DNA from 3 places in the Sanguibacteroides justesenii genome. Region 3 is predicted to be linked to each of the others. Evidence: riboswitches for the same ligand, from Rfam matches in the RefSeq annotation. Region 3 holds a riboswitch; each other region holds the start of a gene.

What was found. A riboswitch is a leader RNA that binds a small molecule or an ion and turns the genes downstream of it on or off. The one in region 3 is predicted to bind cobalamin.
Region 1: it holds a riboswitch for cobalamin, as region 3 does, so the genes downstream of both, DMB45_RS04545 (TonB-dependent receptor) here and DMB45_RS05010 (TonB-dependent receptor) in region 3, are expected to answer to the same signal.
Region 2: it holds a riboswitch for cobalamin, as region 3 does, so the genes downstream of both, DMB45_RS04495 (ribonucleoside triphosphate reductase) here and DMB45_RS05010 (TonB-dependent receptor) in region 3, are expected to answer to the same signal.

The regions. Positions count from the first base shown of each region.
Region 1 covers NZ_QJPL01000002.1:368,161-378,127, forward strand. The annotation lists gene DMB45_RS04530 (hypothetical protein) at 1-1,321, opposite strand, end outside; gene DMB45_RS04535 (PKD-like domain-containing protein) at 1,330-3,012, opposite strand; gene DMB45_RS04540 (YncE family protein) at 3,026-4,195, opposite strand; gene DMB45_RS04545 (TonB-dependent receptor) at 4,224-6,188, opposite strand; cobalamin riboswitch at 6,367-6,569, opposite strand; gene DMB45_RS04550 (MarC family protein) at 6,774-7,367, opposite strand; gene DMB45_RS04555 (phosphoglycerate kinase) at 7,466-8,659, opposite strand; gene DMB45_RS04560 (nucleoside deaminase) at 8,839-9,276, shown strand; gene ruvB (Holliday junction branch migration DNA helicase RuvB) at 9,390-9,967, shown strand, end outside.
Region 2 covers NZ_QJPL01000002.1:356,593-366,559, forward strand. The annotation lists gene DMB45_RS04485 (potassium channel family protein) at 1-524, shown strand, start outside; gene DMB45_RS04490 (anaerobic ribonucleoside-triphosphate reductase activating protein) at 504-1,139, opposite strand; gene DMB45_RS04495 (ribonucleoside triphosphate reductase) at 1,121-3,268, opposite strand; cobalamin riboswitch at 3,371-3,551, opposite strand; gene DMB45_RS04500 (cation diffusion facilitator family transporter) at 3,709-4,614, opposite strand; gene zupT (zinc transporter ZupT) at 4,625-5,428, opposite strand; gene DMB45_RS04510 (ABC transporter ATP-binding protein) at 5,615-6,637, opposite strand; gene DMB45_RS04515 (iron chelate uptake ABC transporter family permease subunit) at 6,639-7,685, opposite strand; gene DMB45_RS04520 (ABC transporter substrate-binding protein) at 7,682-8,803, opposite strand; gene DMB45_RS04525 (hypothetical protein) at 8,868-9,967, opposite strand, start outside.
Region 3 covers NZ_QJPL01000002.1:473,601-483,567, forward strand. The annotation lists gene cobJ (precorrin-3B C(17)-methyltransferase) at 1-286, opposite strand, end outside; gene DMB45_RS05000 (hypothetical protein) at 492-713, shown strand; gene DMB45_RS05005 (sirohydrochlorin cobaltochelatase) at 775-1,701, opposite strand; gene DMB45_RS05010 (TonB-dependent receptor) at 1,785-4,025, opposite strand; cobalamin riboswitch at 4,079-4,288, opposite strand; gene DMB45_RS05015 (cobyrinate a,c-diamide synthase) at 4,493-5,797, shown strand; gene DMB45_RS05020 (hypothetical protein) at 5,867-6,322, opposite strand; gene DMB45_RS05025 (hypothetical protein) at 6,658-9,930, opposite strand.

The sequences.
Region 1 (9,967 bases), 110 kb from region 3:
TATGGATCTCGGTTATATGATTCAGATTGGATAACTTTAGTTCGTTGATTTTCTTTAAAGTTGCCGGGGCTTCGAATTTTTCAAAATGGGTTATGGACTGAATCGTGAATATGCCTCCGATCGATGCCAGAGCCGGGAACCCGTCTAAATTTTCCAGGTGGGACAAGCTTTCGAGGGTTAGGTTACCGGTTATTTCGCGGAGGAGAGGAAATTTGCATGTAAGAATGGAGTTATTTCTTAATTTGATCTCTGCAACCTGTTCCAGTACGGGCATCTCCAGTTCGAGGATTTGACAATACCTGATATCCAGTGTCCCGGAAATCTCTTTTAAAGCGGGAGTGTTTAATATCTTAAGCATGGACTTGGAAGTATTGGCAAAAATAGACATTCCTCCGCACTTTTCTAAAGCGGGTAGATCGATCCGCTCCACCTTTTCCAGTTTTTCGATGGAGAAGTTGTCTCCGATTCGGACTAAATTAGGGAAATAGATAGTCGGAATCAAAGAGAGAGAACCTGAAGAGGTATAGGTCAGGCCTCCTTCTATTTCCTCCAACGCGGGGAACTCTGTTTGAGCTAAATTTCCTGAAACATTCAAATGACGTCCGATACGGTTTAACTTGGGACACACGATTTGTTCTACCTTCGCGTGATTTACCGTAAAGTCTTTTCCCACGGAAATCAGGTGCGGAAACTCTATCAGTTCGAGGTTCTTGCCTGCCTGGATCGAGACTCCTCCCACTTTCTCCAAATTCTCTAATCCTAACAGATCTTTTCCGGTATACCGGTCATTGACGATCAAATCGTATCGTATCTCCCGAAGGTTATGTAACGGAACTAAAGAGGTGATCGAGTCTTCGCCGGAAGTCGATGCAATGATCAGATTTCCGTTGATTGCCGTGATTCCGTTTGTTTCGAATGCATTTACCTCCTCTTGTGTCGTGAGTTGTATGCTTCCTTCCAGTACGGATTGTTCTTTTTTTACCAGATAGTAATAGACTCTTTGTTCTCCGTTCGAAGCATTGACTTTAAAAAGCATTTGTTCGTCCCATTTGTCGATCTCTTCCGGGGAGGGTGTAATACGTGCCCGTTCGCTCAAAGTCAGTTCTGCTTTGGCTCCTTCCAGTGAAAGAGCCGCGGGGGCTGTGATGATGATACTGTCGTTGATCAATTCTGCCTTTAAAGAGGTACTGCCCTGTGTCAAAATAAAAGAGGTGATGTAATTATCCATTCCGTTAAAGGGATCGTCCTTGTCGTTACATCCCGTGATTCCGAGTACGGCAAAGAGCATGAAAATCGACCCTGTTATATTCCATTTTTTCATATTCATGATCATTTATTCTTTAAGTGATAATCGTAGGCTGCACAACACTCGGTGGAAAGTTCTCCGATGTTTTCCGCTTTGGAACTTATTCCGGTTTGTACCATGACAAAATCGATGTATTTTAGTTTTATAGGGGTTCCGTCGCGTTGAACGGCATTACCGATGTCGAAACAATCCTTATTTGTTCCGTAGTTATCCACGTATCCCCATTCGTAATCCCGATTATACCAGATTCCTCCGACATTCTCGGTAAGGGGAGCCAGTTTGGTACCATATAGGGTATAGCTGTTCCCTTGGATAAACATCGGAAAATAATAGTCCTGGGAGTGGTAGCTATTGATATCCACACTTCCGGTTTTTCCCTCATTGTCGACCCAAATCACGTTGGTGCGAGTTTCCTTGGGCTTGTAGTAGGTAATGGCGTATTGACGGGTAGTCTGTTCCGGGATAGCACTTCCTTTCAATTCGTACCATGTATCGTTCGGCAATCCGTCTCCGTTTTCATCCTGCATGACCCATACGATAGCCGGTTCGGAATTACCGGAAAAAGCATTTCCATTAATTTCTAAATCATATTCGCCTTCTTTGTTCTCCACGCTATGGTCGAAGCCCATGACGATGTATCCCCCGTAAGCCCCGAGGAAGGTGTAACTCTCGTTGGTAAGTATGGAACGGGCATCGTTTAAAGCTTGGGTGAAAGTAGAACCGATCTGGTATGAATTGAATTGATTCGGTGCGGGGATATATTCGAAAATGTCGGTTATCTTTGCGGAACTTGAGGCGGTGATCGTCCGACGATGGGTCTCTTCCGGTTCCGTACAGGTAATATCGGCTTCTGCAAATACTGTTTTTCCCCCCTCTTTTACAGATACTTTAAGGCGATAGGTTTTCTGTTGCGTAGGTTCAAAAGTGAAAAATACCGATTTTTCGTTTTGTACGGTTCCGTCCACGCTCCATTCATAAACGGCGTTGGGGGAAATACCGAATGTGGTCGGAGATAAAACTAATTTTCTCCCTTGAGGAACTGTAAATTTGGGAATCCGGTTATCCGTGGGAATCCGGTAACGGCCGTCGCTAAAGATCAATTGTGCTTCTATGACGGATAAGACCATCACTTTATTGATGTAAACGGCCTCTCCGTCTTCATTTTTTACGGTCAAAGCCAATTGGTATTCTCCTGCTTCGGGTTGATTGAAGATGAGTACGCTGTCCGTACCGGATACTTTTCCGTCTACTCGCCAGAGATAACTGGCACCTTCACTGTTCTCTACCGCGGGAGCTATCGGATAATCGATCCCGGCAAACGGGGCAAGGGAACCGTTGATGGAGACCACGGGAAGGGCTTTCTCAACGACGGAGATTTTTACCTGTTTTTCTATACTTCCGTTATCCGCATCCAATCGAAAGTTAACAAAGCTCTCGCCGATTTGCTTGCCGAAGAACAGGAATGTCGTATCGGTGGAGACGATCTCACCGTTTATCTTCCAGGAATAGACAGGATTTACGGCATCTTTTATTTTTGCTTTTAACGTGATCTCTTTACCGATTTTGACTTTATATTCTCCACTTCCGTTATTGAAAGTCACGTCAGGAGAACCGATATGTACCTTATCGTCGTCGGAACAGGATTGAAGGGTTCCGAGGAAAAGGCCCCATAACAAGATGATAAGTAAGAATTTGTTTTTTTTCATAATGAGCGATTTTTTATTTTAAATCTTTCAATGGTTTTGTGGTAAAAACAAGGTGTGCCGGAATATCTCCTGTGGTCACTTCCCATTTTTTCTTTCCGTCCGGGGTGAAACAATAAAGAGTGCCCGGGGTGACATAGCCTTTGGCATCAGAAATGTATATCTCTCTGGTTCTCGGATCTACGGCCAAAGAGTAGGGGACCTCTATCGATAGTTCCGTTCCGTCCTTGATAAAGTTTCTGGTTACGATACGTTTTGTTTTGGTATTGTATATGGCGTAGGTGACCGTGTTCTTTTCGGTGATTTTGCTGTATTCCGTGCTGTAGGCGTAAAGCGAATCCCCGCAAAGGTATAGCTCGCTTGCCGGGAAATTCAGAACGTCGGTGACGATGTCTTTTCTCGGATCGATGACATAGGTGTTGGAGTGTATGTTTTTATAGTCTCCCCGGGAGGTAACATAGATATTGGCATTCCGGTCGATTTTCATCCGGTGGAGGTTGATGGCTACCGGAATTTTTTTAATCTCTTTAAAACTGTTCAGGTCGATGACCGATACCGTATTGTCGTAGTTGGGAACGCGATACCCTCCGGAGTTGGCTGCGTATAGTTTATTTCCGGCAATAACCATCTCTTCCGGTTGATACCCCACGGAACAGGAGTCGAGTATTTGCAGGGTAGCCGTATCCACTTTGGCTACATACCCTAACCGGGCGTTGGGATCTATTTCTATTTTTCCGGCATAAGAGCTGACATAAGCGTATCCTTTGTCGAATACGATGTATCGGCAATTCGGAATAGAAATTGTTCCGATATGCTTGGCCGTATTGACATCCATGACTTCCACCAGATTGGAGGCATTGATAACTGCGTATAATTTGTTTCCGTAAATTTGAATGTCGTTTCCTACGTCTCCGAGTTCTTTGACAACCGAAGGATTTCTTTCCGGAAAGATATTTTTATGGTATTTTCCGGTCGTGTAGTCGAAGTAGTCCAAAGTGGCTTTATTGCTGCCCATATTTCCTTCGTTCAACAGAAAGAATCCCTTAATGGGACCGGAGACCGAATCGCTCGGCGCTACTTGGGTGATAACCGAAGAGATGATCTCTTCATCATCGTTCCGGCAGGAAGAGAATATAAAGCTTCCTACCAGAAAGAGTATACCTACATGAATTTTTAGTTTGATCATACTTTAAAAGATTAAAGGTTTATTTGTATCAGATTTCTATATTGATCGTAAACTTTACGTTGGTACCCGGCATGGGATAACACTCCACGACCTCGTATTGTTGATTCAGCAGGTTATTGATTTCTGCCGTCAATCGGATTTTTGCCTTCTTCCACAGAAATGTCTTGGAAGCCGAAAGGTCGTTTGTATACCACTCTTTGGCTTTGTTTTCAGGAATATTGGCGCTCGATTCGTAACGTTTTCCGGTATAGATGAAGCTGTAGTTCAAATCCCAGCTTTTATAACTGCCGTTCAGGATTGCGGATCCGCCATGCCAGGGAATATAGGGGATCTGATCTCCGTAAAAAGGACTTCCCGGTTTACTGAAATCCTGAGCCTTCTGGTAGGTATAGTTTATTCGGGTATCGAGCAACCAATGACGTTTGAAATTCCAATGCGATTGTAAGGCAACATCCACTCCTCGAATTTCGACCTCTCCCAAATTGATCATTGTCCAGCGAAATTGGTTGGAGGTCGGAATGGCGATGATTTTATCGGTTACTTCGTTATAGTAGCCGTCGACTTGAATTTCTAAACTTTTTAGTGCCGAAGAGGTAAACTGGCGGGCATAGGTGATACCGAAATCGTATTGGATCGTGTATTCCGGAGCCAGATTTTTGTTCCCGATAAAGGTATAATACAGATCATTCAGGGTGGGCATCCTGAATATTCGTTTGTAAAATGCCCTGAAATTCAAATCTTTTTCCTCCCAGGGTTGCCAGGAAAGGACAATGGTGGGGGTATACTTTTGTTTACTGTCTGCAGCTGCATTTGTAACGCGAGTTTTATCATTGACGAAGGTACCCAGTAGACTTGCCTGTATGTTCAAACGCTGGAAATTAATAGCCGTAGCCAGTGCGATTAAGCCCGTGTAACGGGTAGGATAGACAAAATCGACGAGGTCTGCATTCAATTTATTCCATTGGAAATCGGCAGATAAATTTAGATTCCATCCGGGAAGAACGTTGAACAGGTTGGCGGAAGAAAGATATACCTCTTGTTGGCGATAGTGGTTGTTTACATACATCGTAGAAGCGTCCAAGCGGGGATCGGAAAGATAATGCAGGTAATCGTAAGCGTATTTGCCGTTGATAAGCATGCTGTAACGGTTGAAGTACTTTTTAAAGGAGCCTTGTAGAAAAAAATTGGAATCCCATTGTCGATCCTGATTTTTAAATTTCCCGGGCTCTTCACGTACCGAGGCTCCGGGATATCCTCTTTCCGAATGATAGAAATAAGTTTTTGCTTTCCATTCTCCCTCTTTGAGCTTGCCGAAAAGACCGTATTCTGCTCGAATGGCGTATACATCCCCGTTCTTACGTATTTCAGTGGTATCGTAACCGTTTTTCTTCCGGTAACTGAATTTGTATTTTCCGTTGGTATACATGTATTCTGCGCTTAATGAACCGTCGATATTTTTACCGAGTCGGTTTTCCAGCAGAAAGGAGGGATTGGCCAACCCGAAGGAACCGGTCTTAAAGGTAAATTTGGCATTGTATTTTTTCTCCGGATTGAATCGGGGGATCCTGGAGACCATATAAATGGATCCGGCTGAACCGAAGTCTTTGGCCGATTGGAAAATGGCGCTTCGTTGTCCGTTGTATAATGAAATGGACTCCATATTGTCCAACGAAAAACGTCCTAAATCGATAATTCCGTTTTGGGCATTTCCCAACTCGATCCCGTCATAGAAAACTCCGACGTGTTGAGTACCCATACTCCGGATATTAACGGTTTTCAACCCTCCGATTCCCCCGTAATCTTTAATTTGTACTCCGGAAAAATAGCGTAAAGCATCAGCGACAGAGTGGACGCTTAATTTTTGTAAAGTAGCTCCGGATAAAATTTGGACGGGAATGATCTCTTTTTGTATCTGCTTGGCGGAAACAACGGCTTCCTTTATATGATACATTTTAGTTGTGTCCTGCTGTTGGGCATAAATTCCCGGTGTCATCAACAACCATAAATTCAGAGCTATAAGATGCGAATAATTCATTTTTAGCTGTCATTAAAGTAATAAACAGCCTTCTGGAGAATATCCTGCGGTACAAATAACGAAGTTACTCTTTTGTCGTAAAGAATAAATCGGATAATGTTCACGTTTATATCCAAGCTCTACTCCCAGAAAGCTTCAGATTATAACGATATTGGCAGGTCTTCTGACTTACTCCGTTTTCAAACGCCCTTCCCATTTCGTGTCGAAACAGTGGATGTGAGTATTGTTCGAAAATTTCGGTGGAGCTTACAGCAGCGGGTCTGTTCAGGATTCTCACCTGATTCCCTTTTCACCACCTTCCGTAAAACGAAAGGTGACACCAAAATCGATTGTTTAATCGGGTGCAAAATTAGATAGTATTTAGTAATAAACAAATAAAATGTGCAATTAAAAATTCGATTTCGAAAATACAGGAATATTGCCTGTCTGAATAAAGGCTGTTACAATGATGGATAGGTATGGTAGAATAATGTACTTACAGTCGATTCACTGAAAGATGGGAGCATTATCGGACAATCGTCCGGGGAAGATAACAATGGTTAATCAGGAAAAGGAGTTAAGTAGGCTTGTCAAGTTGGTCGTGAATAATTTGACGGCCATAGCCAATAATATGATACCGAAAAATTTACGTAATACGTACACTCCTCCTTTTCCGATCAAACGTTCCACCAAAGAGACGTTTTTTAATACGATATAAACTACTGCCATGTTTAAAATAATGGCTATGATGATGTTAACGACATGACATTCCGCACGGAGAGATAAGGTCGTCGTGAGAGCTCCAGCTCCCGCAACCAAAGGAAAGACCACGGGAACGATGGTTGCGGAACCTCCCGGACCATTATTGCGGAAAACCTCGATATTAAAAGTCATTTCGATCGCTAATACAAAAAGTACCAAAGCTCCGGCTATGGCGAAGGAAGAGATATCGATATTGAATAGTTTTAATAGGGCGTCGCCGGCAAAGAGAAACGTGATAAAAATAGCTAAAGAAATTCCGGTTGCTTTTTCCGCATTGACCTTATTCCCGCTACTATTTAGATTCATGATTATAGGAGCGGAACCGGTGATATCGATCACGGCAAACAATACCATAAAGGCCGTAAAAATCTCTTTAATACTAAAATTTAATTCCATGTCGCAAAAATATAAAAAAGCAACATATTAAAAAAGAACAAAAGGTATTGTCTGTAGAATAAATAAGACAATACCTTTTTGTATATGTGCTTCCTGTATTATTCTTCCCGGATAGCCGTGATTCCGGGGAGCTTTTTGCCCTCGATATATTCGAGCAATGCACCACCTCCCGTAGAGACGTAGCTGACTTTGTCGGCTAAACCGAATTGGTTGATGGCTGCGACCGAGTCTCCTCCGCCGATAAGCGAGAAGGCCCCTTTTTCGGTTGCTTTCACGATGGCTTCGGCGATGGCTTTTGTTCCTTCGGCAAATTTGGGGATCTCAAACACGCCTACGGGACCGTTCCAAAGAATGGTTTTTGAATTTTCGATGATTTTTGCAAATTCCTTTCGGGTTTCCGGGCCGATGTCCAAACCTTCCCAGCCGTCCGGGATATTCATGGGGTCTACAATTTGAGTGTGGGCGTCCTGACTGAAAGCGTCGGCGGCTAATGTTTGGTTGGAAAGCACTAAATTAACCCCCTTTTCTTTGGCGATTTTTAGGATATCGAGGGCTAAATCCAGTTTATCTTCTTCGCAAATCGAATTTCCGATATGACCACCCAATGCTTTTTTAAAAGTATAAGTCATACCACCGCCCAAAATCAGGTTATCCACCTTGTCCATCAGATTCATGATGATATCGATTTTAGAGGATACTTTCGAACCTCCCATGATGGCTGTAAAAGGACGGGTCGGATTGTGCATTACTTTATCCACGCTTTCTAATTCTCCTTTCATGACATAACCGAAAAGTTTGTCGTTCGGGAAAAATTCGGCGATCACGGCAGTAGAGGCATGGGCCCGGTGGGCGGTTCCGAAGGCGTCGTTGATCCATACGTCTCCTAAAGAGGCCAGTTCTTTGGCAAATTGTTTGTCCCCTTTTTCTTCCTCTTTGTGGAAACGAAGGTTTTCCAATAGAAGTACTTCTCCCGGTTTTAAATCGGCTGCCATCTTTTGGGCTTGTTCTCCGACACAATCTTCCGCGAATTTAACAGGGGTATGCAATAACTCCTCTAAGTGCTTTTGAATGTGTTTCAAAGAAAACTTATCCTCCGGTCCGTTTTTCGGACGTCCCAAATGAGACATGAGAATAACAGAACCTCCTTTTTCCAATACTTTTTTTATCGTTGGAATGGCAGCCCGCATGCGGGTATCATCTGTAATTTCGAATTTGTCATTCATAGGTACGTTAAAGTCGACTCGAATTAACGCCCTTTTGTTTTTAAAATTGTAATTGTCAATCGTCTGCATATTATTTATGTTTAGATATATTCTTACGTAATTGTCATGATAAAGGTATGTATAAAATGAATTTAAACAAAGAAAAAAAGTGAAAAGGCTATCGGGGAGTCGGTTTGTCGGGAAATGAGAGAGAAAATTTGTAGGTCTCGAAAAAAATGCAGACTTTAGCTATTCATACGATACATCAGATGGATAAACATGAATTTTTTATGAAAAAGGCTTTGGAAGAAGCCTATATTGCTCAGTCGGAAGGGGAGATCCCCGTGGGAGCGATTGTTGTTTGCAAGGATAAAATTATTGCCAGGGCCCATAATCAAACCGAGAGATTGAATGATGTGACGGCTCATGCGGAAATGTTGGCGATTACATCGGCAACCGCTTCGTTAGGAGGAAAATATTTAAATGACTGTACGCTTTACGTGACGATGGAACCATGTACTATGTGCGGGGGGGCTTTAGCGTGGGCTCAGTTGGGAGAGTTAGTGTATGGAGCATCGGACCCGCACCGGGGATACGCAAGGCTGACTCCCCCTATACTTCACCCGAAGACCAAAGTGGTAGCCGGAGTGTTGGGCGAAGCATGCGCCGATTTACTGAAGGCATTTTTTGTTCGTAAACGTGATTAATTCTTTCCCGCATTGTATATGCGATGGAGTTTTTATACATTTGAGACTCGAAAAAGAAAACGACGAATCCTTTTAGGCTGGGATTCGGTTTTGAAACAGGTAAAAAAAAATAGATGGCTGGATTTGATATAAGAAGCGGGAATGTTCCTGAAAGTGAGAAAGAGTTGGAGAAGGCGTTACGCCCCTTGACCTTTCGTGATTTCCAGGGACAAAAAAAGATTGTGGATAATTTAGAGATTTTTGTACAGGCGGCCAAAATGAGAGACGAGTCGTTGGATCATGTCTTATTACATGGGCCTCCCGGGTTGGGAAAGACAACTTTATCTGCCATTATTGCCAATGAGTTGGGAGTAGGAATAAAGATTACCTCCGGACCGGTGCTGGATAAGCCGGGCGATTTAGCCGGCTTACTGACTAATTTGGAAACGAACGATGTCCTTTTTATTGACGAGATTCATCGGTTGAGCCCTATCGTGGAAGAGTATCTCTATTCGGCCATGGAGGATTTTAAAATCGATATTATGATCGATAAAGGACCGGCTGCCCGTTCCGTACAAATACAATTGAATCCTTTTACCTTGATAGGAGCCACTACCCGTAGCGGTTTACTGACGGCCCCTTTGCGTGCTCGCTTTGGTATTAACAGTCATTTGGAATATTACGACCTGGATATTTTGACGGGAATTATCGA
Region 2 (9,967 bases), 120 kb from region 3:
TGGACGTCCGGAGCGAACAGGCTTTGGGATCTCTACCTTTGAAAGATGTGGATATCGTGTTTGTGGTCATCGGTAAGGATTTCGGTACCTCTTTGTACGTACTTGCCCTGTTGAAACAATTTGCAGTCAAGCGTATCGTTGCCAGAGCCATGTCGGAGGTTCACAAAACGATTATGGAGACGATGGGTATTACGGAGATTATCAATCCGGAGTGGGAATATGCCGATTTTTTTGCCCTGAAGGTAGAGTTGGCAACGACCATCGATTCTTACGTGGTCGATACCGATCACGTGATTATCGAATGGGAAGTTCCTGCCGGATTCGTCGGTCGTAAATTAGGCGATGTGGATTTCGAGCGGGAGTTCGGTTTGAAATTGATAACCCTGAAACGTTTGCAGGAAAAAGAGGATAAGCCTACGGTTCTTCCCGAGCTGCCAAGTGATCTGATACTTGAAAGAAGAGATATTCTGGTGCTTTTTGGATTGCACAAGAACTTCCGGAAGTTAGGAATTCAATTGCAATAAGTAATTTTTTAAGATATCCCCATTCCGGAACTCCTGTAAAAGAAAAGGATCTTTTTCGAACTCCTTTTTTACATTTTCCAGTTCCTTTTCCGTTTGTAAACCCGGAATAACGGTTGTCCGAAAAAGATACTCTATACCTGAAGCCCGAATGATACGAATAGACTCTTTTATTTTGTCCAGCAATTCGGAACTTATATTGGGGCTTATTTTCCGGTAGGCAGTTAGGTTTAACGCGGATTTTATGTCCATGGCAATTGCGTCGATCCGTTTCCCGGCAATAAGTTCTCGGAGAAGGTCGGGATTGCTCCCGTTCGTGTCCAATTTTATGTCGAACCCTAACTTTTTTATTTTTTGGACAAAAAGAATAAGGTCAGGTTGAAGGGTTGGTTCGCCTCCGGAGATAACAACTCCGTCCAACCATTGTCGGCGTTTGGACAGAAACGAAAATAGTTCCGCTTCCGTCCATTTTTGATTATTCGTAAAAAGTTCCGGTAGGACAAGGGAGGGATTGTGACAATAACCGCACCGGAAATTGCATCCCTGGGTAAATATAACGGCGGTCACTCTCCCTTCCCAATCGATCAGGCTCTGTTTAATCAATCCTCCGATTCGCATATCGCAATTTCTTCCGTGATACTGTTGTCAAAATGTTTCCGGTCGTCAAACTCGGCCCGTTTTCCGTTGTTCCATTGACTCACTGGACGCATGTAGCCGACGATCCTGCTGTATACTTCCGACTTCGCTCCGCATTGGGGGCAGGTAAAATGTTCTCCGGCTATGTAACCGTGGGAGGGACATATGCTGAAGGAAGGCGAGAGCGTGATATAGGGTAACCGGAATGCGGAAGTTACTTTCCGTATCATGTTTTTAGCGGCTTGGGCGGAAGTCCGGTGTTCCCCGGTAAAAACGTGGAAGACGGTTCCTCCGGTATAAAGGGTTTGAAGCTGATCCTGTTGTTCGAGTGCTTCGTACAGGTCTTCCGTAAAATGTACCGGTAAATGGGTGGAATTCGTGTAATAAGGTTGTGCTCCTTTTTCGAATTCTTTCCGGTTGGCCACGATAATGTCCGGATATGCGGCCGTGTCCAGTAAAGCAAAACGATAGGAGGTACTTTCTGCCGGAGTGGCTTCCAAATTATAGATGTTGCCGGTCTCCTCCTGAAATTCGGTTAAAATGTCCCGCATGAAAAGCATTGTTTTTTGAGCGAATTCTATTCCGTCCGAATGGGTGATAGGTACTCCTAAGAAGTTGAGGCAGCATTCGTTCATTCCGTTTATCCCGATGGTAGAGAAATGGTTTTTCCAGAAACAGTCGTAACGTTCGTGTACGTGTCTGAGGTAGTATTTGGAGTAGGGATAAAGTCCTTTTTCGGTATAACGTTCAATGACTTTTCGTTTGATCTCCAGGCTATCTTTAGCGATTTCCATCAAATAACGTAGACGTTGATAAAAGTTTTCTTCCGATACGGATTCATAACCTAAACGGGGCAGATTGATAGTAACGACACCCACGGACCCGGTAAGCGGGTTGGCAGCAAACAGTCCTCCTCCCCGTTTCATCAATTCCCGTTTATCCAAGCGTAAACGGCAGCACATGCTGCGGACATCGTCCGGTTTCATATCGGAATTCACGAAATTGGAAAAATAGGGAATCCCGTATTTGGCCGTCATCTCCCATATCCCTTCGTATTCGGGATTGTTCCAATCAAAATCCGGAGTGATATTGTAGGTCGGGATAGGGAAGGAGAAGAGACTGCCGGAAGCATCACCTTCGTACATTACTTCGGCAAATGCTTTATTCAGTAAAGTGACCTCCGCTTGGAAGTCGCCGTATACTTCTTCCTTGATTTCTCCGCCGTGAACAATCGGTTCGTTTTTTAAGAAATCCGGAACAGTTAGGTCCATGGTAATGTTGGTAAAAGGGGTTTGGAAGCCGACTCGTGTCGGTACGTTTAAGTTAAACAGAAACTCCTGTAAGCATTGTTTTATCTGTTTGTAATCCAATTGATCGTAGCGGATATAAGGGGCCAGGAAGGTATCGAAATTGGAGAAGGCCTGAGCCCCGGCGGCTTCTCCCTGCATGGTATAGAAAAAGTTGACAATTTGTCCTAAAGCTGTCCGGAAATGTTTGGCCGGTTTACTTTGGGCTTTTCCCTCAACTCCCCTGAAACCGACTGTTAGTAAGTCTTTCAGATCCCATCCGACACAATACACGCTTAAAAATCCGAGATCGTGAATATGAAGGGCCCCGCTTTTGTGAGCTTCGGATATTCTCTCCGGATAGAGATTGTTTAACCAGTAATTGGACGTGATCTGGGTGGAGATATGTTGGTTTAACCCTTGTAGAGAATAGGACGAATTGGCACTCTCTTTTACTTTCCAGTCGCTTAAAGTCAGGTAATCGTCCATCACTTCGATATTGGTAAGCAATACCTTGGAATTCCGGATCTGTTCATGTTGTTTCCGGTAAAGCAGATAAATTTTCAATAAATTGAAATCTCCGTGTTGCAAGAGTACCTGTTCAACCGTGTCCTGTACGATCTCCACGTGGGGAATGACTCCTTCCGGGGTGTCGGTTTTTAGAATTTCAATCACCTTGTTGCAGAGTTCGCGTGCTGTTTTACGATGAGGGTTTCCCGTTGCTCGCGTAGCTTTAAAAATCGCTTGTTCGATTTTTTCCGCTTTAAAATCGCAAATCTCCCCGTTGCGTTTTACAATTTTTGAAAAAGAGCTGTTTTCGTTCATTCTTAAAGGTTTTAGTAATGAATAAATAAATTTACTATAACCTTGGGTAAAATGAGAATAGTCCGATAGGCAAGCCTTCTCCTCGCTTTTCACCCGAAAGTTACGGATATATCGCAATCGGCAGGTCTTCTGACTCGCTATTTTCGACCTCCTTCCCATCGGTTACCCGACAGTGGATCTTTTGATCGAAAAACAAAAAAAGCTTACAGCTACGGGTATAGTCCCGGATTTTCACCGGATTCCCTATTAATCACAAACGTGAACCGAATGCATGACGAAAGTAAATAAAAATAAGATAGGATATATCGTAATTTTTGTTTTTAACAATAATTCTAAGTGAGATATATTGTTAATAAACTTATATTAAGTTGTTTGTGTGTATGAATAGGAAAATTTTGTATGATATTTATTTAATAAAGTTTTCATTTTTGGGAAACATTTTAGTCTGAATATTCTTTTTGGCAATCCTTGCAATGAGATCCCGGTGCTTCAAATTCCAACGTGGCATGAATAATGCCGATATGCTCCAATTCATGTTTCAAATCGCATTTTACGGTTTCCATTTGGGACATGTCATCGATGACGACGTGTACGGTAAGAGCGGTTTCGGTCGTGCTTAAAGCCCAGATATGCAAATGATGAAATCCTTTTACCCCGCGGGCAGAGGCAATGGTTTTTTCGACCTGTCTGTAATCGGTTCCGGCGGGAACCCCGTCTAAGGACAAGCGAATACTGTCTCGCAGCAATCCCCAAGTGGAATAAACGATGATGACGGCAATTCCGATCCCGATAAGCGGATCGATGATATTCCATCCCGTGTTGGCGATAATCAATCCGGAGACCAAAACACCGATGGAGACCAAGGCATCTGCTGCCATATGTAGATAAGCTCCTTTTACGTTCAGGTCCTTTTCTTTATCTTTCATAAACAGCCAGGCCGTGATCCCGTTGATGACTACTCCGACTCCGGCAACCCAGGCGACGGCGTCTCCGTCGACCGGCTGAGGATGGAATAGTTTGTTGATGCTTTCTCCCAAGATGAAGCCTACGGCAATCAACAGGATGACGGCATTTAAAAGGGAGGCTAAGACCGTGCTTTTTTTGTAGCCGTACGTGTATTTGGTATTGGCTTGTACGCGGGAAAGCCGGAAAGCCAGCATGGCCAATACAAGACTGAAGACATCGCTTAAGTTGTGTCCCGCATCCGAGAGTAATCCCAAAGAATTAAACCAGAATCCCGCAACGAATTCAACGACCACGAAAGCCGTGTTTAACGTGATCCCTATGATAAAAGCTTTATTTAGACTGGTGATTCTATGGTGGTGATGTTCGTGCGTATGTTCCATATCTTTTTGGTTATGCCAATAAAATTAAACTTAAAGCCATGATTCCCATTCCGGAGATAAGTCCGTAGATGGAGATGTGGTGTTCTCCGTATTCCCGGGCGGCAGGAAGTAATTCATCTATGGAAATAAAGACCATGATACCTGCGACGGCTGCGAAGATACATCCCATCAGGACGGGCGACATAAAGGGCATGAGTACTAAATAAGCCAGAAGAGCACCGGTCGGTTCCGCCAGGCCGGACAGAAGGGAATAACGAAATGCCTTTTTACGATCTCCGGTTGCATGGTAAATAGGAACAGAAACGGCAATACCTTCCGGGATATTGTGGATGGCGATAGCGACGGCTATTGCAATTCCTAAAGTCGGGCTTTCCACTGCAGCCGTGAAAGTAGCGATACCTTCCGGGAAGTTATGGATGCCGATGGCCAGGGCCGTCATCAGTCCCATGCGCATCAATTTTGTATCCTTGGGGGGAGGGGTATCCATACTTTCTACGGAACGAACTTCGTGAGGATTTTCAAAGGAAGGTACCAGACGATCGATGATACCGATCAATGACATTCCCGCGAAGAAGCAGAGGACCGTCATGGTCATACCGTATTTTGAACCTAACTCGGCCGTAAGGGAAGTTTCCGCCTGTTGGAAGATTTCCACGAAAGAGACGTATATCATTACTCCCGCGGAGAGTCCCAGCGAAAAGGAGAGAAAACGTTTGTTCGTGTGATGGGTGAAAAAAGCGATCAGGCTACCGATACCGGTTGCCAATCCTGCAAGTAAAGTCAATAATAACGGAATAAATAAACTTTCTTTCATGAATTCGATATTATCCGGGTTATACCCGATGTTTTCCGGAGATTTCGTTTGGTTTATTTTACAAAGATAGATTTTTTACGGGTATGAAAAAGCCTCGGTAAAGAAAATGAAAATTCATTTTTTGGGACATGGGATGGACGTTTTCGGAGTGCTGCAGAGGACCATCGTTTCTCGGGAAGGTTTAAGTTAGGGTAGGGATTTTAAAAGATCGGTCAATTCTTCGAACGAGTGTACGGGGATTTTTTCTCCCCCGGAGGGAAGAAAACTCATCTCCCGGGCCGTTTTTAGTTTTAATATCGGGTAAAGAGTGGAAGGGTAGGGATAGAAAAGGCATATGTAATGGTTTCTGTTTAAAACGTTGATCGCCCAATGTTTTAAGGTTTCGTCTTCCGCCTCGACGATGATATGGCGATCTCCCCGTATGGGCGGATAATAGTTTCCCTGGGTAAGGTCGAATTTTATTTTTTCCCGGTCGAATAGCGTATCCATGCTGTTATCGAAAATCAGGTCTTCCGTTACCCCGCAACGTAATCCTTCCGTTTTCGATAGCAACCATAGCCGATCCGCCAGAATAAGGGCTTGTTCTATATCATGGGTGGATAACAGAATCGTTTTTTGTTGTCGGTAAGCAAGGGTATGCAGGAGTTGCATGATCTCTATTCGGCTCGTTACGTCTAAAAAAGCGGTGGGTTCATCTAAAAGAATTACCGGACATTCCTGGACCAATGCTTTGGCTATCATCGTTTTTTGTCGTTCTCCGTCGGATAGTTCGGCAACGTAATTATTGAATTTGTTTTCTATCCCCACGGAACTCATAGCCTCTTCGATGATTTTGTGGTCACGTGCATGGAGTCGTCCGAAAAATCCGGTATGCGGTTGACGTCCTAAAGAGATTAATTCATAGACGGTCAATCCTCCGGCCTGTGTCCGGTCCGTGAGTACTACCCCTATTTTTCGGGAACGCTCTTTTTCCGAATAGTCGGATAAAGGTTTCCCTTCGAGTTGCACTTCTCCCGTTAATGGGGGTTGGAATGATGCGAGTGTACGTAAAAGCGTGGATTTACCGGCCCCGTTGGGTCCCAACAGACAAACTAATTCTCCTCTATGGAGTTCGAAAGAGAGGTGTTGCTGGATTGGATTCGTCTCTTTCCGGCCTTTCCTGTATCCGATGGTCAGGTCCCGCGACCGTACGATGGGATTATTTTGCATATTAGTTGAAGTATTGGATCTTGCGTTGTTTAATGATGACGTAAATGATCACGGGGGCTCCCAATACCGGCGTTACGGCATTTAACGGGATGATGCCCGATTCCCCCGGTAATACGCATATCAGATTACATAATAGGGCAATGGCCCCTCCCAGCAGCATGGTGTTCGGAAGGAGAGAATTATGGTTCGAGGTGCCCAACAGGAGTCGTGCGACATGAGGAACAGCTAAGCCGATAAAAGCGATAGGACCGCAAAAGGCCGTTGTGACTGCTGTTAATAGCCCGGTAGCGATCAGTAGCATATGACGGATACGGCGGATGTTTATACCTAAGTTCTCGGCATATCGAGTGCCTAACAGAAGGGCATTCAGGGGTTTTGTCAATGATAAGGAGAGGAGCAATCCGATGAGACAGGTAGCGGAGAAAAAGGGCAATTGTTCCATAGATACTCCGCCGAAATTTCCCATCCCCCATATAATATAAGAGTGTACCCCTTCCGCCGTGGCAAAAAAGTTCAACAGAGCAATGACGGAAGAAGCTATATAGCCGATCATAATACCGATAATTAACAACATGATATTGCTTTTCGTCAGTGTAGAGAAAAACAGAATCATTCCCATAACTACCATGGAACCGATAAAAGCTCCCAGAATGACGGAAAAAAAACCGGATAAGTTGAATGCGCCCGCTGAAATAATGCCTCCTCCCAATAACATGACAAGGGCGACTCCCAAGCTGGATCCGGTCGTAATTCCTAAGATGGAAGGGCCGGCTAAAGGATTGTTGAAGGCTGTTTGTAACATCAAACCGGAAGCCGCTAATGCCGCTCCGCATAATAGGGCCGTAATACATTGGGGAACGCGTGATTCCCAAATAATAAATCTCCAACTCGCTTTTTCGACTTCCTGTCCGCACAAGATGTCCCAAACGGCATCAACGGGTATATGGACGGAACCTATGATCAAATTACCATACAACAACACCAGGATGGTGCCTGTTAGTAATATTCCGAATTTTCGGCCGGGAGATGTCATGTGTGAGGTATTCATTCCGTCAGTTTTTGGAAATAATATGCTTGATAATCTTTCACTAATTCAGGATGAAAAATACTTATCAGGTCTTTTAATAATAATTCGGGGTGGAAGGGGGACTCCTCGTAAAAAGCGACCTTACCCGTGTTGCATCCGTACACGTTCTTCTCTTTGAAGGCTTTGAATTTGGCGTAGGGAGCGTAGTCCGATTTTAATTCGCGAAGAGTCTTGTCTGTTTGCTGATTGTATTTTATCAGCCAAAAATCGGCCTCGTGTCCCTGGTCGAAAACAACTTCGAAGGCCAGGGGAACAGATCCGCTCCGGGGGTCGTCGCTCCATAGATAGCGGGCGCCGGCATCCGAATACAGTTGTCCCATCGTGCTTTTTCCACCCGGCACGTACCAGGCCGATCCGCTTCTTAGTTCGCTGATAACGGAGGGTTTTGACGGTGCCGTCAAGGCCAATTGACATAATCGCTTATACTCTTTTGTTACCGCTGAAAAGAGAGAGTCTGCTGTTGCTGCCTGTCCGAATAGTAATCCGTAAAAGCGCATCCATTCCGCCCGTCCCAAGGGAGAGGTTTCCATGTAATCGGCACATTCGATGACCGGTACGTCCAATTTTTCAATTCGTCCGTAGCCGCCGCTATTTTCGAAAGGAGAGAGTAAAATGGCATCCGGGTGAATATCGATGATTTTTTCGATATCGGGATTCATGCTGCTTCCCAAATCGGCGATTTTCCCTGAGGAACATCCTTCTTGTATTTCCGGTATTTTGATATACTGGAGATCGCAAACGCCGACGATACTTGTTATTGAACCCAATTGCCGAAGCAGGCTGCAATGGACGGAAGAGTAGACGATCGCCTTAGACAACGGGATTTTCACTACGGTTCCTTCCGGGAGATGAGTCGGAACTTTTTTCTCTTTCGGAACCAAAATGTAAGTATGTAATATTTTAGTAGTATCCCAGGGATTACGCAGTTGGGCTATCGTGTAGTCTTCAATCGGGAACAGCACGAGATTCTCGGCGTGTTTCAGGGGGATCGGAGCCCCGGCTGCGTTTGAACCGGATGGTTGGTTTTTGCAGGAAAAACAAAGAAGAATAAGACCGACGAATAGGGTATGAATTTTCATAGATATAAAAATAGATAAATATAATGTGATTGTCCTGCCCGTTTTTTCAGGCAGGACTTTTCTATCAGGGTTTATCCCATAAGCCATTTTCCATATCTTGGTAAGTCGGATCGTATCCGTTGCCGGAAACCTTCCATTGGGCTGCTTCCAAAGAGGAGATGACGCCTTCTATTCCTTTAAATGAGGTCAACATCATGTTGTGTTGAATTTTAATACTGCCTACACTCTTCAAGGAACTGAAACCGTTTAGGTCGGTTATGTATTTGTTGCTGTAATAAGAGCTGAAACCGCATAAGGCAAACATGCCGCCCACGCTTTGCAGTTTGGGAGCCTGAACATCTGACATATTGCTTTGATAGTTTGCCGTGGTTATATTGAAATCACCTTTTACCGTTTCCAATACCGGGAGTGCTAAGATGTCGACGTTGACTCCTTCTGCTTTTAAACTTCCTAATTTTTTCAAAGCGGATAAATCGAGCGTGATCTTATTCTGAATTTGGATATCCAGCTTTCCGCCGATTTCCGTTAACCGGGGTAAATTAAAGCTTCCTGTAAGGCCGTAGACCAATAACGTGAAATCGCCGTTTACTTTTTCAATATCCAATGTCCTGTCCTGATCCGGTATATTGATGTAATACCTCAATCGGTCGACCTCTTTAATCCCTTTTATAAGGATATTGGATGTGGTGACATTGATATAGCCCGGGAAAATTTCTTTACCGGTTAAGGTCGCTTCATTTTTTATCCCTTCGAATTCCATTGAAGTAAGATTTTCCAAATTCGAAATATTTACATCTTTCAGGGCATCATTATTTTTGATAGCCAATCTGGGAACTCTTTTTAATGAGGAGAAATCGGAGAATGACTCAAAAGGCACGGAGTAAATAGTTAAGGTACCTCTTACCTCTTTAAGAGAGGAGAACCCGTTTAAGCGGGTAATCAACGGGAGTCTGTACATCCAAAAATCTCCTCCCACGTAAGAGAGCGCTTTCAATCCGTCTAAATTTTCCACTGCCGATAGGTTATCCAGAGTGAATTTTCCACCGATGAATTCCAGCGCTTTCAGTCCGTCCACGTTTGTGATCTTACTGATGTCGGAAAGATTCAACTCTCCGTCGACTCTTTTTAACGAGGATAGATCCAATTCGACCAAAGAACGATCGG
Region 3 (9,967 bases):
AAATAAGGGGAGCCATACCGTATATGCCGGCATCCCCCGAGCTGATCACACAAACTGTTTTCCCGTTTTGAGCTTGCCGGAAAGCTTCTGCTGCCCGATCTTGTTCTTTTTTCATTCCCGTGTCGACACATTTTGCGTGACTGCCGATAATTTCCTGAATGAATCCGAAGTAGTATTTATAGCCGATAACAACGTCTGAATCGGCTATGGCTGTCCGTACGGCAGGCGTAATATCTTCTTCGCTTCCCGGACCGATACCCGCTACGTATATTTTTCCGTTATTCATATTTGAATTGTTTAACCGGAACAAAGTTACTTTTTTTATTTCACTTTCATAGAATCCATAAGGTTCTTCAAATCGATAAAGTTTTAAAAGCCCATGGGGTATAAATGATTTCTGATTGAGTTTTGCTCTTGCCTTCTTTACAATCGTCAATCTTTTTTAATCATTCGATCGATAAGTTGCTTAATTCCAGCATCTTTTTAATCTTTTGATCTCTTCGGGATACCCCTCGGGGGACCGGGACGTTCCCGACGGTCGTGTAGACGGTTTCCGTTCCCTGGTCTCCGGGACTCGCTTCGCTCGGACATTCCGTCGTCCGGACATTCCGGAAACCGCACGCAACACTCGCCGTTCCTTGTTTATGTTCCCTCGTTTTATCCTTCCCTCTCCTCCGTTCATTGTAAATTTAAGATTGGCTGCTGCTTTTTAATTTACAATCTACAATTTACAATCGTCAATCTTTTCAATCCTTCTATCTCTTAATTCTTCCATCACTCGATATCGTCCGATATTTCGTATTTCTTTTTCTTGGTTACGATATCTTCTTTTTTGTGGGTAGCCGCGTAACGTGCATGTTGGATGAAAATATCCTGAATGCGGGAATGTTCACCTAATCCTTTCAGAAAGAGAGAAACACGATATCCGTTTTTTTCCAATTTTTCTTTCCACTCTTTGGCGATATCGTTTTTAGCGTGATCTCCGGCTACGAACATAAAGGGGATAAGGGTAACTTCTTTACTTCCGGATGATTTAAGGCCGGACAGTACATTTTCAAAGGTCGGATAGCCTTCTATGGTTCCGATATGGTAATTTTTATGTCCTTCTGCTTTCATCATGTAATCAAGCATACCGTAAGAGGCGTTTCCCGGATGATAGGTTCCGTGGCAGACAAATACGCATTCTCCTTTCGTTTTTCCTTTTAATTCTGCGGCGATTGCTTTTATGGCTTTGAGGTAGTCTTCCGGTGAGTAGAGTAACGGGTTTCCGATACGGATATCTTTGAATTTGGATTGTAGTTGAGCCGCATCCCGACGTAATGATTCCATTTCGACACCCTCGATAATGTTCGTCGACTGTATGATGATATGAGTATAGCCTTCTGTTGCCAATTTGTTTAACGCCTCTGTCGGGTTTGGTTTCCGAACACCTTTTTCTTTTAGACGGCGTATAATCATACGGGAGGTATAAGCTTCTCGGACTTCGATAGTCTGAAACTCTTTTTTCATTTTTTGATTAATGGCATCGATGGTCAAGGCCCGGGTATCGTCATGGGTTGTCCCGAAATGTACGACGAGAAGAGCGATTTTATCGTTGGGCCCTACTGTTTTAAAGATGTCGGATTCTTTAAAACCTTCTCCGTGTCCGAAGAGAGTTATGTGGAAAAGTAGTAATAAGATGACAAATAGTATGTTTTTCATGACAAGAAAGGGATAATCCCCGGGATGTTCGAAAATTCTAAAAAAGGGTAGATGTGTTTTTCAAACATCTCCGGGGAGATGGGTTATTTGGTGAAACGAATAATCAAACTGGCAAACAAGGTCCTGCCCGGATTGAGCGTGGCGTAATTCACCCCGTTCGGACGATCGTCCGTCCAGTCAAAAATATTGTCTATTCCGGCATTCACCTCAAAGAAGAAGTTTCCTACCGGGGCAAAAGTGTGGGTGGTTGCCAGATTCCATAATTGATATTTCGGGGCGCTCTTGTCCGTATAGATGGGTTTCCCCGTCGTTTTATCCTTTGTTTCGGAATAGATGTATTTTTGTCCTTGTATTCTTCCGTTTACATTTACGTTCAGTCTGTATTTGTTCCATTCGTGCATCCATCCGGCACGGAAGGTGGCCGCGTGTCTTACGGCCTCGTTCAACCGGTGTCCGGTTTTTCGGTCTTTGGCATAAACACAATTATAGGCTCCACCTGCGGAGAAACCGTATCCGAGATAACTGTTAACGGAAATATCGAACCCTTGAGCACGCGCTTTATCTAAATTGCGATACATTTTCCTCGTTTTGATTCCGTTTTCCTTGTCCTCTTCCGTTAATTCCAACTCGTAACTGTCAATGATATCCTTAATGTCATTGATATATCCGTTTACCGAGATATTCAGAAATCTTCCGACATATTCGACGTTCAAACTGTAATAGTTTGATTTTTCCGGTTTTAAATCCGGATTTCCGATGGTAATGGATCCCCGGTTCTCGTAATCATAATAGAGTTCCTGTAAGGTCGGTGCTTTGAAACCGGCGGAATAGGCAGCCCTGAAATTGAATTTTTTCAAAGAGTACATCAAGGCTAATTTAGGGGTAAACCTGTTTTTGAAATTTTCATGGTAAACGTAACGGAATCCGGGAAGGATCTGAAGTTTGTCCCATAGACGTATTTCGTCCTGTGCATAAATGGCGAGTGTATATACCTCTTTAGGTTCATCCAAGCTGCCGGGATTTTTCATGTAGTCGTCCACGTATTCGGCACCCACGGTGAATTTGTTAAAATCACCGACCCGGAATACGCTTCTCAGATTGGCATTATAGTACTTTTGACGTTTGGTCAGTTCCTCGTCGCCAACCCGGAAGGTCGTGTCGTTTTTGACCACCTGTGCCACGGTATAAAGCTTGTTATACTCGTAGTTGTCCATGTATAAATCTAAAGCAATATAGGCTTTGTTATCAAACAGGTATTTTCCTCCTACACCGCAATTGTAATCCATATAGGTCAAATCGTACGTGTAGCCTCCGTCGCTTTTCTTGTGTTGGACGGGACGGTTCACCTCCCGGTCAAAATAGCTTCCTTGGGCATAAAGCGATAGCCTCTGGTTCGGCTCGTAAGTGAAACGTTGGCTTACGATATTGGAAAAAAAGGAGTTGACGGATTCTTTCCTGGTAGGAACGACCGTATCTGCGCTTGTTTCGTAGGGACTTAATTTCCACCCGTCCGATTGGCGTCTTTGGTAAGAGGTTGAGGAGGTAAATTTACCGAAGTTCAGGTCTAAACTGGCGTTTTGGACGAAACTGGATTTTCCCCCGAACCGGGTTTTGGATTGGATGCTGATAGGTTCTTTGGGTTGCTCGGTAATGACATTGATAACTCCGGCAATGGCTTCCGAACCATAGAGGGAAGAGGCTGCTCCTTTCAGTATTTCGATTCGTTTTACCCGGCTCATATCAATACGCGACAAGTCCGTATTGCCGGAAACATCTCCCGCCATTTTTTTCCCGTCCACTAAAATTAGAATATGTTTGTTCTCCAGCCCGTTCATCGTGAAATAAGAGCCCATGACGGTCGGACGGATGTTGAAAGAGGGATTTAATAATAATAAGGCGTCCTCGAAGGAGGTGACTCCGGCTTTTCTTATTTCTGTTCCGCTTAAAACTTCCACGGGTACGGGAGAGTCTTTTAGTCTGCGGTGAGTTCCCGTACCGGTGACAACGACCTGATTCAAGTTTACGGGCGTCCGGGATAGTTTGAAAACGATCTCTTCTGTGCTACTGTTTACTTTTATGTCTTCCGTTTCATAACCGGAAAAACTGGCTCTGAGGATGTATGTCCCCTCTGCGATGTTTTTCAGGGTAAACTCACCTTTGTTATCCGTTGCGATACCTATATTCGTGCCGATCAATCTCACGTTAGCTCCCGCGAGAGCTTTTTGGGTTTTGGCATCGACGACTTTTCCTTTTAGGGTGATGCCGGCGAGTGAAACACTGACAACCGATAACAGCAAAGCTGTTAACACAACAAACTTTTTCATTACAATGATTAATTTTAGCTGTTTATAATTCTATTCCTGACCCCGGGAATAGTTATTACCTATATGTCTCGGCAGGTCTCCTGACTACGCCTAAGAACGATACCTTCCCGTCCGCAATCGGACAGTGGTGTAAGAATCTGTTCTTTGATCCTTCTTTTAAAGGACCGGGCATCACAGTAGCGGGCACTGTTCCGGATTCCAACCGGCTTCCCTCTTGTGTGTTAGCAGATATGCAACACAACACCAAAGACAGTGCAAATGTATTACTTTTTGATTTGAAATAAAAAAATACTTGAAAAAAATGACAAGTTAAATCGGAGCATAAAAAAGAGCTATATCCGGTCGAAAGGAAAATAACCTGTAGCACCCGTCCCTATGTGCTGTTCTATCTCAAAATTTTTTAATCACTCAATCTTTTTATCCGCAATCATGAATTATCATTATATTTGTCCTTCAATTCGGATCAAATGCGGAAATCACAGTTTTTAATCGGAGCGGCTTCTTCTGGAAGCGGGAAAACTACCTTTACGATCGGTTTGTTGCGGGCTTTGAAGGATCGAGGCTTGGACGTACAGCCCTTTAAATGCGGACCGGATTATATCGATACGAAGTATCACGCCATTGCCTCGGGGGAAGAATCGGTGAATTTGGATGTTTTTATGGCTGCTGAAAAGCGTGTACGGGAGGTATATGCCCGTTATGGCGAACATTCGGACGTATGCGTGACCGAAGGGGTAATGGGCCTATTCGACGGTTATGACGGCATGAACGGGAGTAGTGCGGAAATTGCCGCTTTGTTGAATATTCCCGTGATATTGTTGTTGAATGCCCGGTCGACGGCTTATTCCGTAGCCCCTGTCCTGTACGGTTTCAAACATTTTTATCCGAAGTTGCAGGTTGCGGGGGTCGTTTTTAATTTTGTCAGTTCCGCTATGCATTACTCTTATTTGCAACAAGCGTGCGAGGATGTCGGTATGGAAGCTTTGGGATACCTCCCGAAACAGGAAGATTTTGAGGTGCCTTCCCGGCATTTGGGGTTAACTCTTGATGAAACTTTCGATTTTGATGCATTTGCCGGCCGGGTGGCGAAGGTTATCACACGGACGGTAGATGTGGATCGTTTATTGGAGTTGACCCGAAGGGCTTTTGAACCGGTTGCTGTTAGTGAGAGGAGAGTAACCGAAAGATTGAGGATCGCTGTTGCCATGGATGAGGCCTTTAACTTTGTTTACCGTGAAAATATGGAGGTATTGAAACGAATGGGTGAAGTTACTTTTTTCAGTCCTTTGCGGGACCGGGAGCTGCCGTTATCGGATTTTGTCTATCTACCCGGCGGATATCCCGAGTACTATTTGCCCGAATTATCTGCCAACGGGGAAATGTTGGCTTCGATTCGGGATTATGGGGAGAGTGGAGGAAAAGTCTTTGCCGAATGCGGGGGAATGATGTATCTTTGTGATTCTATTTCGGGTATGGACGGAAAGGTATACCCTATGGCAGGCCTTTTGAAACATAGGGCGACCATGGAGAAGATGGGTTTGAAATTGGGATATCGGCGGATAGAGATCGACGGTATGGTATTCCGGGGACATGAATTCCACTATTCCCGGGTAGTGTCCGGAGATCGGTTTATCCCTACGGTTGGAAAAACATATAGTGCTAAAGGGCGGGAAACGGACACGCCGATTTATCATTATAAACACGTGTTGGCTTCCTATATCCATTTTTATTGGGATGAGGAAACATTTCAGTCCTTGTATTCGATTATTTGATTTTTGAAAAAGGATTATATTTTTTATTTTAATACGATGAATAGGAGAGGCATCCTTTCTTAAAAGGGACTATAACTTCTTTTCTCTAATCGTTCTTTTTTTTCCATCGAGGATGAGTTCGATGCTTTTTAATGACTTTATGGAAGAGGTATAATTTTCTATTTTACCGTTTGTGAGCTTGTATTCGACAATCAATTGAAATTCTCCTTTTCTCGGGATATAATATTTCCGGAAAATACTTATGACATCGTAGTATTCTTCATAAATGAACGTATTCCATTCCGAGGCCGTTTTTTCTTGGATATATATCCGGATAATCTCTTTTTTTTGTTTGTCCGTTTGGGAAAACCGGATGCAGAACGGAAGAGGTGAGTTTTCTTCCGAACGGATGGAATCTTTTAACGGGTGAACGCTATCGATTCGGGTTATACGGTCATAGGATATTTGCTGGGCAGAGGCAGGAGGTACGAATCCCCAATATAGGATGCCGAATAAGAGGCTTTTTAGAATTGGGCTTGTTTTCATAAGATAGGATATTGTAGGATCGTTATTCTCGCTATTCCAAATAAAAAAAGTATGATTAGACGCTATATCTTATAATAAAATGCTTTAAAGGTAGAAAAGTATTATCGTCTTTTAAGAATAAATATAAAAAAACGAACAAGGGATTAACTTATTGGCCTGCGATTGGGGGATATGTAACGGTTAATTCACCGATCGGTAGTTAATCTTTTCCTGTAATTACAGGATACGAGCACCCGTACATGAAAAATAAGTAGATATAAAAATGATTAAGAGATTAGATTGAGGTAATCACCTAATCTCTTAATCATAACATTACCGGAGTTTCAATGATCCGTTTACTTTTCCTTTACCCATTTAACGGCATCGGCAATCACGAGCTGAATAAATGAATAACGATATTTCTCTGATGTAAAAGGATGATCTACTCCCCTGTCGTCCAACACAACACGGGATTCTCCGGCCGGCAGGTTAAACTTGCCCAGCGATACCCAGGCTTCTTCCGGTAAGAGGTAGAGGTTTGACAAATCGAAATTTCCTTCTTGAACTTCTAAGATTATTTCCTCTTTTCCTTGGGGAGTGTAGACGGTATAGTAATTTTTCATCCCCGGGAAGTCGGTCGTATATATATCTCTTCTTGATGTCGTATAATGAGGCCGATAGATAAATATTTCGTATTTTCCGGCTTCCGGAAGGTTGGCAGTCCATTCGGCTTTGAATTGGCCGGTACCGACTTCTTTTACAAATGCGCTACGGATACGATTGCCGTACATTCCTTTTTCTAATATAGGATTCCAAGCGTTAGCTTTAAGGTTTTGCGGGTTGACGTATTCCTGATCGCTCTCGTTTCTGAACAGATCGGCTAATCGTTTTCGGTTGTTTGCCGAATCGATCAACTGGAAATTCTCGTCCTCGTTGTCGACGACGATCTCTCCCGGGGGATAGAATTCATTTCTATCGATCGGCGTGACTCCTTCTTTCGGTACGGGACCTGAGAAGGGGAACTCTCCCGGGGAAAATAAAATGTTATCATTGGGTAAAATGCCCGAAAAGTTGGTGGTCAATTCTAACCGGTGTTCGATGTTTGCATGAATGACGATTCGTTTAAATTCTCCGGGTTTGATCAGGTAATTTCGGTCGTATCCGGTTATTGCACCGTACATATCAGTTATAAGGAGTGAAACGATACCGTCCGTTTCACTGATATTGCCCACCTTGAAATCGATGATCCGTGTCTTTCCCGTCGTTTTGAGGGAGAGGTCTTTTATCGTTAACAGGGGTATCTGGTGGCTCGTGTACCACTCGTCCATGTAAGGTTTGATGTTCTGTCCGAACCGTTGCTCGAATTCCTCGAGGAACGAGTCGAAATCGGTTTCTTGAAAACGGATACGCTCGTTGAATTCATGCATGAAACGGTTTAAGGAGTCCCAGGTGGTGATTGTCGCAAGGTAGCCTAATAAATGCGAAACTTTTAAAGAAATGGCCGAACTTTGTTCCCTGCTGTATCCTTCCGCGATAATTCCTTTCAACCCCTTCTCTGCAAAATGATTTAATATTTTCGGACTTATTTTGGATTCCGATAGTCTCGGGTTTATCATATTATTGAATATCAATTCTATACCCTGGTACGAATCGGACGTGAGGCTGCTATTGTAATTCGAGAAAATGTTTTTTATTCCTATCCTACTAAGAAAAGCGGGCATTTGGCGGTACAGAACGTATTCCTCTACGCTTTCGTCTTGATTAGGATCTTTGGAAAAAGTACCGGGATGGGTTGATTGTACTCTGCATAAACGTTCCCAGAAAAGAGCCATTTCCGGTTGGATGTTATCGCTAAACGAATTGTTATCGCTAAACGAAGTTTTGTTGGTCCAAAAATAGGAGGAGGAAGGAACCTCGATCAATTTAAAATATTTAAAGGGGTAAGGGATGGGAGTATTGTATTCGATTTCATTTTTACATTCATAAAAAATCTCTTTTAAATTTTTCTCCCGGTCCGGGTTATCTTTTTTCAAGGCTTCCCATTCATCGAAATATTTCATATAGAAACTATTTCCCGGATAAGTGTAAAACTCGACGGTAAGGGAATCTACGGTGATCGCCCTTTTCTCGTAATTCCCGATACAGAGGGTTAACCCGGTCAGGTTTTGTAAATTGTTGAACGTGACGTTATCGCCCTCTCTCGTCGGTTTGCCTTGCGATAAAACGGTCATCCCGCCCGGGTTTTTGACATGGAGGGTATAATCCGTGAAATTAGTCTCTTTGGATGCCTGCAACCAGACAGGGGGAACTGCCGTCGGGTACCACATCACTTGCGGCAGAAGCAAGGTGTATTTATCCGATACAAAAGCCGTACGGTTACCATAGTTTTCACCTTCACGATCGGTGCGGGGAGAGAAGAATTTGTCGTCGGGGATGTTTACCTGATAAATATCCTCGTCGATCGTTCCCCCGTACGTGATCTCTATCTCGATATTTTCCCCGGGAGCCAGGGGACGCTTGATGACGATCACCTGCCGGTCCCTGTGAAAGGGAAGGTTTTGTCCCCCGGATTCGATCTTGTCGATCTTTAATCCCGGGTTTAGGAAGAGCAGAAGTTGCTCCATTGTTGTTTTTTTCCGGTTTTGGATTTTCATCCGGCTTGTTGCCGAGAATTTATCTCCCCCGGGTCGATAGGTGATATCGTGCTCAATTACACGAGCCTTGGGATATTCATTGTATTTCAAGAAAGTTTCGCGATACCCGATCCTGTTTTTCAAACGGCTTTGAAAGTTGGTAACGTATATAACGCCGAGCCCCACGGCCAGTACGAAACACAGGAAAGCGGGAATGGTTAAATAACGTTTTTTACCGGGAGTACCGGGTTGTCTTTTCGTGAAGGGTACGGCGAAGTAGAGCAGGCTTATACCCAATAACAGGATCGCACCTCGCTGGAGCAGGTAATTCTCCATGTGCATGAACCCGACTAAGGTGGAAAAAGAGTTCGGCAGCGAACTTCCCCGGAAATCGAATATCCCGTGAAGAGGCGTCGTCAGGTAGGTGTACGCTAAGTAGAGAAAAACGATCAGGATAAGCCAGCTGACGAAAGGGTGTTTAACTAACCTGTTTACCAATACGGATAACCCGGTAATAAAAACAAGCGTGGGCAACACGTAAGTGAGTAGATAAAAAAGATTTACCCACAAGTTAACGGGAGAATCCGGTATTAATATTCCCGTAGACATTAAGCTAATTACAAAGATGACATCTATCGCGAAGAACGGGATAAGAATACCCAAAATTTCTCCGAGAAAAGATCGGCCGTTACCGATGGGCCGTGCTGAAAGCACTTCCCGGGTTTCGGCTTTTTTCCGTTTCCTATGGATATCGCAGACGATAAAAGCGACAATTATCGATTGGAACAAGTTTAAAAAGTGAATCCCGAATAAAGAAAAGGAGGATGCAAATACAAATTTTCTCCAATTGATGTATTCGTATTGGTAAGTATCCAATAAAGGTAAGCCTAAAGTATATATGAATACCCCGAAAATAAAGAGATAAAATAACCAGTTTCTTTTTACTAACTTGCTCTCATAAGTTATGGCAGCTTTTAGAGTTGTTTTTTCCATCATTGCAGGTTTTGTTTTTTTGTGATTTATTTTTAGTACG